DNA from 4 places in the Pedobacter sp. A2324 genome. Region 4 is predicted to be linked to each of the others. Evidence: riboswitches for the same ligand, from Rfam matches in the RefSeq annotation. Region 4 holds a riboswitch; each other region holds the start of a gene.
The links. A riboswitch is a leader RNA that binds a small molecule or an ion and turns the genes downstream of it on or off. The one in region 4 is predicted to bind cobalamin.

Region 1: linked by a shared signal. The riboswitch ahead of metE (5-methyltetrahydropteroyltriglutamate--homocysteine S-methyltransferase) and the one ahead of AC570I_RS17795 (TonB-dependent receptor plug domain-containing protein) in region 4 are both predicted to bind cobalamin.
Region 2: linked by a shared signal. The riboswitch ahead of AC570I_RS04940 (PKD domain-containing protein) and the one ahead of AC570I_RS17795 (TonB-dependent receptor plug domain-containing protein) in region 4 are both predicted to bind cobalamin.
Region 3: linked by a shared signal. The riboswitch ahead of AC570I_RS04930 (TonB-dependent receptor plug domain-containing protein) and the one ahead of AC570I_RS17795 (TonB-dependent receptor plug domain-containing protein) in region 4 are both predicted to bind cobalamin.

Annotation. Positions count from the first base shown of each region.
Region 1 is NZ_JCASSK010000007.1:301,077-304,241, forward strand. It holds gene AC570I_RS20540 (hypothetical protein) at 140-322, shown strand; gene AC570I_RS20545 (hotdog family protein) at 319-768, opposite strand; gene AC570I_RS20550 (Lrp/AsnC family transcriptional regulator) at 975-1,436, opposite strand; cobalamin riboswitch at 1,612-1,797, shown strand; gene metE (5-methyltetrahydropteroyltriglutamate--homocysteine S-methyltransferase) at 1,970-3,165, shown strand, end outside.
Region 2 is NZ_JCASSK010000001.1:1,198,695-1,201,859, reverse strand. It holds gene AC570I_RS04945 (DUF5074 domain-containing protein) at 1-807, opposite strand, end outside; gene AC570I_RS04940 (PKD domain-containing protein) at 820-1,743, opposite strand; cobalamin riboswitch at 1,900-2,090, opposite strand; gene AC570I_RS04935 (YncE family protein) at 2,102-3,165, opposite strand, start outside.
Region 3 is NZ_JCASSK010000001.1:1,194,710-1,197,874, reverse strand. It holds gene AC570I_RS04930 (TonB-dependent receptor plug domain-containing protein) at 1-1,265, opposite strand, end outside; cobalamin riboswitch at 1,396-1,591, opposite strand; gene AC570I_RS04925 (cold-shock protein) at 1,689-1,880, opposite strand; gene AC570I_RS04920 (Crp/Fnr family transcriptional regulator) at 2,060-2,653, shown strand; gene AC570I_RS04915 (hypothetical protein) at 2,699-2,896, opposite strand; gene AC570I_RS04910 (Crp/Fnr family transcriptional regulator) at 3,149-3,165, shown strand, end outside.
Region 4 is NZ_JCASSK010000006.1:130,784-133,948, forward strand. It holds gene AC570I_RS17795 (TonB-dependent receptor plug domain-containing protein) at 1-1,774, opposite strand, end outside; cobalamin riboswitch at 1,873-2,065, opposite strand; gene AC570I_RS17800 (sigma-54-dependent transcriptional regulator) at 2,257-3,165, shown strand, end outside.

The DNA of each region.
Region 1 (3,165 bases), on a different contig from region 4:
GGTTTTTCAGCAGTAGGGCTTATGCCGTAACTTGAAAAGCTCACATCAGCTTAAATCTGTATGTTGAGTAGTTAATGTATTTTTATTAACATCTGATTAATTTCTTCCGATTGATAAACGGGTTTTATAGCTTTGTACTATGCAGGAGCTATCTTTATCCATACAGATTGATCTTATCGAATTAAAGGCCAGATATGCCTTTATTATGGATGAATTAGGTGAGAATTTTTCTGATGAATACCTGATGCAGCACCAGGTTAAGCAGAAACTATCACAAGCGATGATTCGTGAGATGTTCCGCATCTTAGCGTATCAGACCTAATTAAAATGATATAAGAAAACCACGTTACCTGTGTAAGCAGTTACTGTTGATCCTTTAATATCGAGATCTGCCTGAATAACAACTTTAGTGATCCCGCGAAGATCGGAGATTGATATTAGCTTGGCGCGCAGCATTACCTCGTCATCAACGCGGACTTCCTGATTAAATTTGAAATTCTCTATCCCGTAGTTTACCTCCATTTTAACATCCCTGATGTCTGCTATTTGTTTCCACAAATAAGGGATCAGCGATAACGTCAGATACCCAGGTACAAATTCAGAATCAACTGGTGCTTGTTCTTTAGCTTTACCGTTGTCACTTGTGTAATTATCCGTTGCATCAGCAAACCTGTTGGTTTGTTGCTGGTTTATTTTGTGCCATTTGGATTGCCCAATTTGGATTCCTAAATAAGACTTGTATTCTTCAAAACTACTAATAATCACCATTACCTTTATAATATAATATCAATACAATCTGGACGTAGTCTCAAAGTTTAAATATCTCCGCTGAACATTCCCATCTGAATAAAAAGCTAATATATCATAATAATGGTTACCAAGTTTTATTTTTGCCAATTGACGAATGAAATTACCTCGTTTAGATAACTTTCTATCGCTAAAAGTTCAAGCTGAGACTCAGTAGATAAGTAAGTTTAAAAACTAATGTTGTGTGTATTTTTAATTTCGGCCATAGCAAAAGTACTGTGTGTGCTGCCTATACTTTCAACAGAACCAAGTTTATTGAACACAAAGTCCTGATAGTGTTTCATGTCTTTGGCATAAACCTTTAGAATAAAGTCGTAGTCTCCCGAGACATTATAGCATTCCACCACCTCATCAATATTCATAATATCTTCTACAAAGCGGTTACCAATTTTCTTGTCGTGTTGCTTCAGCTTAATGTTGCAGAATACGATGAATCCCTGATTGAATTTCCCCGCATCCAGAATGGCAATATATTTTTTGATATATCCGGCGGTTTCGAGTCGTCTAATCCTTTCGAAAACTGGAGAAGGTGATAGATTTACCTTTTCTGCAAGTTCCTTATTGGTGTGTTTTGAATTGTTTGCGAGGGTCTTTAACAACAGCAAGTCGGTTTCATCAAGTTCAGTCATCAGAATAATTTTCTTTAATGGCGTTGAATATAATTTATTAAAAGTTTAATTTGCTTTAAATATAGTTAAAAATAGACAATATAACTGAACTTTACATTTTTAAAAGAATAATGATCTTCAGATGTATTTTTGTTGCAGTTTAAAGCTGATTTGTAATAATTAGAGTTCTTTGCATATTTCAACAATTGAAAAAGGTTTTACTTAGCTGTAAATGAAAAGGGAATCGTGTGTAAATCACGAACTGTCGCGCAACTGTAAGTAACAAAAAGGTTTTTATCCAGGGATGTCCACTGCTCATTTGGCGGGAAGGATGATAGAAACTGTTACAAGTCAGGATACCTGCCTGTTTCGAATTGACGATGCTTTCGCGATTGAAGCTTAAAGTCAGATGAGTACTTATGATGGTAAATCCTGCTGGATGAGCCGGGCTATCGCCTGCGTCTGTGTTTTTCTTTTTTTCATTCTACGCGAAACATCCTGAGATGATGTGCGAACTTTTTACAATGATTATTTACCATTTAAAAAGTTGAAATATGTTAACACAAAATCTGGGATACCCGCGGATAGGGATCCAACGACAATTGAAAAAAGCCTGCGAGCAATACTGGGCAGGTAAAATAGACCTTAAGGAACTCAATAAGGTTGCACGTATCATTAAGGAAGAGAACTGGCAAACCCAGGTAGATGCCGGTATTGACCTTATCCCATGCAATGATTTCAGTTTTTATGATCAGGTATTGGATACGAGTTTTTTGCTGGGTGTAATCCCGCAACGTTACTCGCCTGTACTCTCGCAGGTGAAGGGCAACAATGAAATTGATCTCTATTTCGCCATGGCCCGTGGTTATCAAAAAGATGGTTTGGATATCACGGCAATGGAAATGACCAAATGGCTGGATACCAATTATCATTACATTGTGCCTGAATTTACTGCAGATCAGGAATTTCGGATATTTAATGAAAATATATTCTGTGAATACAACAGCGCAAAGCAGCAATTAGCAGAGAAAGCAAAGCCAGTATTGCTGGGGCCGGTGAGCTATCTGCTGTTGGGTAAAGAAAAAGAAACGGGTTTTGAACGGATTGACTTGATTAAAAAGCTGGTTTCGGTTTACATTGAAATAATCAACCGTCTGAAACAACAGGGAGCAGAATGGATTCAGTTGGATGAGCCCTGCCTGGCGCTCGATCTTTCAAAAAAAGACAAAGAGGCTTTTGAGTATGCATACCGGGCTATTGCTAATAGGGTAAGCGGGGTAAAATTACTAGTCGCTACTTATTTTGAGGCACTGTTGGATAATACAGCATTGGCCGTAAACCTTCCAATATCAGCCTTGCACATCGATCTTGTGAGGGCTCCTGACCAGCTGGACGATGTGCTGGCACTGATTCCTGAAAAATTACAACTTTCCTTAGGGGTAGTAGACGGGCGTAACGTTTGGAAGAATAACTATGAAAAGTCGCTTTCTCTTGTTGCTAAGGCAGTAGCATTGTTGGGCGAAGACCGAGTAATGATTGCCCCATCCTGTTCATTGCTTCATAGTCCGATTGATCTTGAACTTGAAACTGCTATTGATCCGGAAATAAAAAACTGGATGGCTTTTGCACGCCAAAAATTAACTGAGGTGAGTGAAATCCGTCAAATTGCTGAAGGAAATGCTGATTTGCTCAAAGCCAACCAGTTAGCAATTGAAAACCGCCGCAGCTCTCAGAAAGTACATAAACAAGT
Region 2 (3,165 bases), on a different contig from region 4:
GTAGAAAACTGCATTCTCCTTAGTCGATGCGGTGAGCCTGGTAGGTGCATCAAGACCAAATGTACCTACAGCTACCGGCAATGCTACACCGGCAGTATCAAGATTTTGATCAATCGCTATCAGACGCGAGCCGGTAGATCCCCATACTTTGCCATTTGGAGTCTGGGCAAATCCCCGTGTAATATTTGAATAACTTTTAGCAAGTGAGTAATTACCCGCGGATACAATTTTGGCGCCGTTAGATTGTAAAAGATAAACATAATCGCCCCTTTTCCACATGTCGCCGGTATTCACTGCACCAACCGCAGATAATTTGTTCTGGATCGCCAGGGTGTTCAGATCAATCTGGTAAACGCCATCGTTCGCACTCACCAAACCCCTTGTGCCCTCTACCTTAATGATGCCTCTCCAGTTACTGGATTCCTGTACATATCTGGCCTCCTCCTTTAAAGTGTATTCGTTTACCTTCACAATAGGCCCGTTCACTTTACACAGTAAGTAAATGCTGCCATTAATTACCGATGCAAACTGAAGGGTAGAAGTTTTAGCCGTGTTAGACAATATCTTTCCAGGATTTTCTTTTTCATAAGCGCGGATGGAAAGGGTATCATCGCCATAGCGGTAAAAACTTACCGCACCCGAATTCTGAGCATAAGAGCCCTCGCCAATGACAAAAAAACCATTTTCATATTTACGTGCAGCGGTATCTGTAACTGGTTCCTCTACGGTATCCTTTTTGCATGAGTAAAGCACCGAGCTGATCAATACAGCACCAATTAATAGTTTTTTAGTTTTGAAATGTTTCATTTGTATATTATTTTATTTTAAAAGCTTCAGATCTGCGGCACCTCCAAATTCGGTTGAGATTTCACCAATGTACCTCGACCGCTCATTGTTGAGATCCGGATAGAAAGGGTTTCCATTATTGTTCTGTGCCGTATACACCTTCACAAAATCGATTGTACTTAAGGCGATTTTTCTCCCCGCAGCATCTGCCGCCCAGTCAATATCAAATGTATTGTAACCCCGGCCAAATTGTTCCTGCAAGGCGAGGTATTCGTTCGAACCATTATCGGTATAACCATATGCCAATGGTTTATTGCTGAGTATAGCCCCAGCCACCAGCGTATTTTTCACCAGGGTTCCGCTAAAGGAGATGGTATTGCCCGTTGCCCAGGACGGGAAATAATCCTGGCTGTGGAACTGGTTTCTCAATACCAGCCCCTCCTTACCCTGGTTATCTGTCCACCGGATATCATCACTCAGTGTAGCAGGCTTGTGGTAGGTAATGGTATAACCTTTAATTGTTGTAGAGGCATTATACTCACTCCCCGCAAGCTCATACCAGGTGTCATCAGGTAAACCGTTTTTATTTTCATCCTTCATCACACAAACAATTCCAGGCTCAGAGAATTCCATACCCGAAGCAATCAAGGGATTGCCATAAATTCCCAGATCGGCACCTGAACCATTTTCAACCGGATGATCAAAACCAAAAACAATAAAACCACCGTAAGCCCCAAGTGAAACCAGGCCGTTGCCCGCGCTACCGATCAGAATATCTGTTTTAACCAGGTCGTTGGTAAACTGTCCGGGAGCCTGCTTGAATTCGTAAATCTTATTGATGTAGGGAGATGAATGAACAACCGGATTCTCTTCCTCCTTTACCTCGCTCACCTCTTTTTTACAGGAAATCAGCAACATAGTGGATAGAATCAAAATTCCGGGAAAGTTGATTTTCATAGTAAAAGTATTTACGGCAGCTGAAAAATACACACGCATAAAGCAGGGTATAATTCAACATGCTCAACCTCATCGGCAAAAGCAGCGACAAAACCTGGTTAAAAAATGATTATTAAACTTAAAGTCTCATTGTTAGTCCCAATCCCCGAGGACTACAAATCATAATGCAATTAGGCAGGTCTCCTGACTTACGTCCGATTTTCTGCCTTCCCATCATGCTTTGAAACACGAAAGTGGCGAGAATAGAAAATCGTTATGACGCTTACAGTTGCGGGACAGTTACGGAGTTTCACCGTATTCCCTTTTAATCCCGAACAAAGCCGGGAACCAAAAGCGTGGCAAAGGTAAAATTTAATCTTTAATACACAAACGTGAAATGCGCCGGAATATCTCCTGTAATAACAGACCATTTCTTCTTACCATTGGCATCGAAACAATAAAGTGTACCCTGGGTAATATAATCCTTCGCATCGCTTACGTAAACATCCTTGGTATGGGGATCAACAATGATCCCGTAAGGAATTTTTATCTGCGAATCGGTTCCATCGGTAATAAATTTTTTACTCATAACCGTTTCATCCTTAACGTTAATCATCGAATAGCTGATGGTGTTTTTTTGTTGAATGTAACTCCATTCAGTCGCAAAGATGTAAGCGGTATCTTCATCAATCCACAGGTTACTGGCCGCAATTTCAAAAGTTTTTTTAACATGATCAGTACGGGTATCAATCACAAACAATCTGGAGGGGATGTTATAATAGTCTCCTCTAGATGTCACATATAAATCGCCATATCGGTCGGCTTTTAACCTGCTTAAATTAATGGCCACATCAATCCTTTTGGTTTCAGTAAAGCTGGTCAGATCGATTACGGAAATGGTCCGCTCATAATTTGGCGGACTATAACCACCTGAATTGGCTATATATAGTTTTTCTCCAACAACGGCCATTTCTTCAGGCTGGCGCCCAACCTCTACTTTACGTTTGATTTCAAGTGTAGCGGTATCAATCTCCGAAATGTTACCATTCGGCGCATTCGGATCGCCTACTTTACCCAGGTAAGCACTCACATAAGCTTTGCCTTTATCGAAAGCGATGTACCTGCAGTTGGGAATGTCAATTTGCTTGATTTTCTTAGCTGTTTTAACATCCAGAATCTCCAGCTTATTAGAAACATTAACCACAACATAAAGCTTCGATCCATACACCCCAATATCATTCCCCACATCTCCCAAGCCTTTAACAACCTCAGGATTAGCTTGTCCGTAAATATTCCGACGGTAAATGCCAGTGCGCAAATCAACATAATCAAGCGATGCCTTATTCATGTTCATATTGCCTTCGTTCAGTACATACATACCCTTTACCACACTCAGCGGATTTGCAGGGAAAGCAGTTTGATTCTGCTCCGGGATTACGCCCG
Region 3 (3,165 bases), on a different contig from region 4:
GGACTAAACTCCTGTTTATCTCCGGCGCTGTTATACGCCTTCACCCGGTCGAAAACAAATGTACCCAGTAGCGATGCCTGAAAACTAAAATCATTCAGCTTGAGTTCTGAAGCCAATGAAGCGAGCACCGTGTGCCTGGTGGGATATGGAAAACGATACAGGTTTGCATCCAAACCATTCCACTGATAATCGGCAGATAAAGAAACACCCCATCCTGGTGAAATGAAATACCGGCTGGCACCTGATAAATAGATCTCCTGCTGTCTGAATCTATTATCCTGGAATCCATCGAGCGTTACAAAATCAGGATCCAGATAACGAAGATAATCGTTGGCATACTTCGCATTGAACATCCAGGCATAACGCTTGTTTTCATTGCTTTGAAAATGTCCCTGAATAAAAAAATTTCTGTCCCACTGCCGCTGATGGTAATCGAACCTGTTCGCTACAATTGCTCCCGGTAGTCCCCTTTCAGATGAATAAGCATAAACCTTTGCCGACCAGCTTGAACTATCCTTTAACACCCCGGCAAACCCAAGCTCTGCCCTCAAAGCATTAATATCCGTGTTATTACGGAGGGCAGTGGTATCATAAACACCATTCGTATATCGAAACCGGTATTCACCGTTAGCCTTTACCCACTCGCTGCTCAACGAAAGTGCAGTATGGTTTGTTACTTTCTGATCGTATAAAACCGAAGGATTGATAAGGCCGAAGGATCCTCCTTTCATACTCAATCTCAGCTTACTCATTTCATCACCGGCAAACTGCGGTTGCCGGCTGTGCATGTAAATCGAACTTGCCGATGAGAAGGACTTTGCAGGCTGAAAGATTTCACTTCTTTGCCCGCTATACAACGATACTTCTTCCATGTTATCCAAAGAAAACCTACCCAGATCTACCTGCCCATTCTGAGCATTCCCCATTTGAACGCCATCGTAAAAAACAGTGGTATGGTTACTCCCCATGCTCCGTACGTTCACGGTTTTCAACCCACCAACGCCCCCGTAATCTTTCAGTTGAATCCCGCTGAAATAACGCAGGGCATCTGCAACAGAGAAACTATTTAATCGCTGCAGCGCCTCACCCCCCATTACCTGGGCCGGACTGGCAGAACTATTGAAAGTACCTGTTTTTTTACCCTGTACCCTGACTTCTCTTAGATGGTTGACATTTGCTGAATCTGCTTGCTGCGCGGAGAGATGGTTGCAAAGCAGGCTAAGGGCCGTAATTAGACAGCATTTCAGGAAAACAGAAAGCGGCATATCAGCTTTATTTCGCCGTAAATTACACGCCGGTTCCGTTATCATTTGAGTAATCGGGCTCGTAACGATAGGACTTTAAAATATAATTGAATAACAGATTATGTATCTAAACCCCAATTCCCGAGGGTGTAAATAACCAGTGCCAGTGGCAGGTCTTCTGACTTATCTCCCGGTATTTCCAGCCTTCCCGTGCTCAAAAAAAGCACAGTGGCAAACTGAATGGAAATCCGTTATGGAGCTTACAGCTGCGGGACAGTTCCGGATTTACACCGGATTCCCTTTTAATCCAAAACATCAGTTAAGGAACCAAAAGCAGGGCAAAGGTAAAAATATCTGGCTGTTTCCTATACAAAAGTCAGCTTTTTGAGTAAAAAAAAACGCAGCCTGGTTAGGGCTGCGTTTTCAAAAGAAAGCAATTAGTCTTTATGCTAATTTAACGTTTACCGCGTTAATACCTTTTTTACCGTCTTTTACTTCGAATGTTACTGAATCATTCTCTTTGATCTGATCCTTTAAGCCTGTAACATGAACGAAGATTTCATTCTTACTTTCATCGTCAACGATGAAACCAAAGCCTTTCGACTCATTGAAAAATTTTACTGTACCTGATGCCATAATAATGTTTTAATGTTTACTTTATAGGTTTGATTAGGATTGCAAGATATAAATTACTCAGATTTTTTAAAAGAAAAAAATTAATGATTTTTTTGTGAATATTTCTCAAAACCACTTTGGGGAATAATTCGTATATGATAGCTATTAGTCTAATGATGTCGGATATCTTAATAAATCATATGCAAAAATCTACTTTCCTTGATCCTTTGTTCAATTTTTTTGAGAATCTTCACCCAGTCCCAGATAATTTAAAGCTGGATTACCTCCTGCAATGCAGTGTAATTGAAATCAAAAAAAACAAGTTTATTATCTCGCCAATCGACCAAAATGAATCGTTATTCTTCATCATTTCTGGCTGCGTGCGCGGATTTGTAAAAGACCGCAGTAAAGACATCACCACCCGCTTTGCCTTTGAAGGGGAACTTATTGGCGCCATCCGTCATACCGATGGCATTGAAATTCATTCTAAAGAATACCTGCAGGCTTTGGAAGACTGCACATTAATCCGCATTCCCTATAGCGTTATCGAGCTGGCCTACAACAAATATCCTGAAGCACACATCGTTGGCCGAAAAATATTCTCCTTACACTATTATATGGCATCTGAACGTGCTATACTGGCCAGAATACCAATGGCCGCCGACAGATATGAAACCTTCTTACAATCCGGTGCCAGCCAGATGGATCGCGTACCTTTGCGATGCTTGGCCAGTTACCTGGGCATGAGAATGGAGACACTTAGCCGCATCCGTGCAGCAGAACAGGTGAAATAGAACTATAAAGCCTATCTTAGATATTATCTGTTCACAAAGATAATCTTAATGCTTTGCGTCAGCTGGAGCGTTCGTTGTTGAGTCAGCGAATATCGGCGTGGTATCTTTTACGGTACTATCTAATTTCGAGGTATCAGGATATTGATAAGTGCTGTCGGCATTTTCCTGATCAGCTTTCTTTCCGGTGCAAGAAGATAAAAACAGAACTGTGGCGGCAAATGATGTAAAAAGAATATTTTTCATGGTATCAATTTATATCTAAAATCACCGGGAGGGCAATTTTGTTTTAAAATTCTGAATATACATACGAAATTGTAATTTTTCACGACATATTTTACACCTCCAAGGTGTATAATTCCAATAAACCAAATCGTGTAGCAGGCTGTTTACGCTATATAAACGATAAATTTCGTTTAGCTAATGCCATAATTAGTGAGTTGTACATGATGTGCTTTTTTTAATGTAATCTTTTTACGATTTTTGAACTTCACTGAAATGAATCTGACGCCAAC
Region 4 (3,165 bases):
CATCGAAGAAGAGCTTTATACGTTTTTTCGCCAGCGCATATTCCGCATATGCGCCTAACAATTTATATGCTGGCAGGTTGTCTACAGTGTAGGTTGTGAAATTTCCATCGCTACGCGTACCAAAATATCGGTAATTTGCACTTATAAAAAGGTCATTTGTAGCTTGTACACCTGCCGTTAAACCAAAGGTATGTTTTGGTCTGCGAAAAAGATAATCAGCAATCGCATTATCAACGAAGTTAAATTCATTCCCTTCAACGTATGCGTAATAACCATTGATATTGAATTTACCTAGCTTTACAGCCGGTTCTAATTCAAACCCTTTTGTTTTCTGGTTGATCTGATTAATGTATCCATTCGGGAAAGCATAAATAATTGCATCGGTTAAATCGCGTTTGTAAGCCGCCGCACGTAAACTGAATTTGTCATCGGCAAAACTGAAGTTAACACCGGCTTCATAATTTTGCGATTTTTCTGGTTTCAGAGCCAGATTCGCTCCGAATTGTCCGAAAAGCATGTTTAAAGTTGGTATTTTAAATGCCGTTGAAACCGTTCCAAACAATTTAATCTCCTTTATAATGTTGATACTTGGTGTTATCGAATAAGTATAGTTTTCGCCATATTGCTCGTGCTTATTGTACCGTCCGCCAACTTCTAAATTAAAAATACTAAGATCATGTAAAAACAATGAACCATAAGCAGCAAAAATATTGGTTTCAGGTTTGTTATTAGCAGAAGAAAGCTTCATCACACGGTTATCAATACCCACCAGGAGGTCTAGTTTATTTCCTAGCTTTTGGTTGTAAAATAAATCAAGTAACGAAACCCGGCCTTCAGTAATACTAGGATACTGACTGTGTGCATCGTTTCTGGTTCCTTCATAGCTGTAGTTCAAAGTAACTTTTCCGGTTGCAAATTCATACCTTGCATTTGTTCCGGCCGCGAAATTCTTCAATATCGAGTAATTGTTGGCATCAGCAAAAGCACCACCATCGAAACTATAGTTTCCATAATAATATCTTACAAAAGGGTTAATCGAAAAGTGATTATCCAGCTTGATTCCAAAATTGGCATTCAATGCGTCAGTCTTAAACCCGTCCTTGTCGAACGTAGTAGTGTTACCGGCTGGATTTGCAGCTTCAGAGATGCCATTAGTTTTAGCATGGGTATAATTGATGTTATAAGAAAATCCCTCCACTCCACCGTTTAAACCAATGGTTCCTTTGTAGGTTTCATAGCTGCCAGCACTGGCCACACCGTAAATGGTGTTTCCTTTTGGCCCACCTTTTTTAGTAATAATGTTAATTACACCGGCTACGGCATCCGATCCATAAATGGTTGACTGCCCGCCACGTAAAATCTCAATATGGTCTATTTGATCAATTGATAAAAGCCTTAAGTCGAAAGCACCGCCATTTCCCGAAGGATCGTTCTGTACAATGCCATCTATTAAAACCACGGCATAAGCACTGCCTGCTCCCCTGAAGAAAACAGATTTATTAAGGCCTGGATTACTGCTTGATCCGGCAACTATTATCCCCGCCTGCTCGCTGATCAGCTCAGGTAGTGATTTTCCATTGCTTCTGTCTAACACTTCCCTACTGATGATGGTGACCACTTTACCGGTTTGCGATTGTTTCTGGTCATTTTTTGTAGCACTGATGACAACGTCTTTCAACTGGACGCTGTCTTGGTTTTGTGCTTTAGCCAGCTGGCTAAACGTTAGCTGTGCAAGCCCTAGACCGGCAGCAACTAATACTGTTTGTTTGTTCATTTGATTGTGAGTTTTGCCCACAGCCAACAGATTCGAAAAGGAAATGAAAATACTTCAAAAGTTGGTACCTCAATCCTAGCTTCAATCCCCGAAAGCTATGAAATTATACGCTAAAGGCAGGTCTTCTGACTTACTCCCGGCTTTCCGGCCTTCCCGCTTCAAAACTGAAACAGTGGCGAAATGAATGAAAACCCGTTATGAAGCTTACAGCTGCGGGACAGTTACAGAATTACACTGTATTCCCTTTTAATTCCGGTTGTATAGCCGGAAACCAAAAGCGTCGCAAAAGTAGTAAAATAAAGGGATATGTAAAATGAATGTGGCGAAAGCTCCAATCATTCCACAGCGGTACTTGCCCATATGAAAAATTTAACAAAACCTTTTCGCCTGATTCCCGTTTATAGCCTAAATCATTGTATAAAAAACTATACATTAATTTAAAAGTAATATATTCGCATATCAATTGAACAAACAATTACCAAATGGCCAAACTATTAATTATTGATGATGAGCGGGCTATAAGAAGCACCTTGCGCGAAATTCTGGAGTACGAAAATTACGACGTCGACGATATTGATAATGGTATCGATGGACTTGAAATGATCAAAAAAGGTAATTACGACCTTGTCCTTTGTGATATTAAAATGAATAAAATGGACGGCATGGAAGTGCTTGAACAGGCACAGGTCATCAAACCTGACCTCCCATTTATCATGATCTCTGGCCATGGTACTGTTGAAACTGCTGTCGAAGCCAGTAAGAAAGGTGCCTTTGATTTTATTTCCAAACCACCTGATTTAAATCGACTTTTAATCACCGTACGCAACGGCTTGGATCGTGGAACATTGGTAACGGAAACGAAAGTTTTAAAGCGTAAAGCCAGTAAAACCCGAGAAATCCTGGGCGAATCGGATAGTATTTCTAAAATAAAAGAAACCATCGAACGTGTTGCTCCTACCGAAGCTCGTGTTTTAATTACCGGTGCGAATGGAAGTGGTAAGGAATTAGTTGCCCGTTGGTTACATGAAAAATCTAACCGCGCAGATAGTCCTCTGATCGAGGTTAATTGTGCTGCCATCCCCTCAGAGTTGATCGAAAGTGAATTATTTGGCCACGAAAAAGGGTCATTTACATCAGCTGTAAAGCAACGTATAGGTAAATTTGAACTGGCTAATGGTGGAACCTTATTTCTGGATGAGATCGGTGATATGAGTCTCTCAGCCCAGGCTAAAGTTCTTCGTGCATTACAGGAGCACAAAATCTCACGTGTAGGTGGAGAAAAAGAAATTGATGTGAATGTGCGGGTATTGGCTGCAACAAATAAAGATTTGTTAAAAGAAATCGAAGACGGGAATTTCCGGATGGATTTATATCACCGCCTGAACGTAATC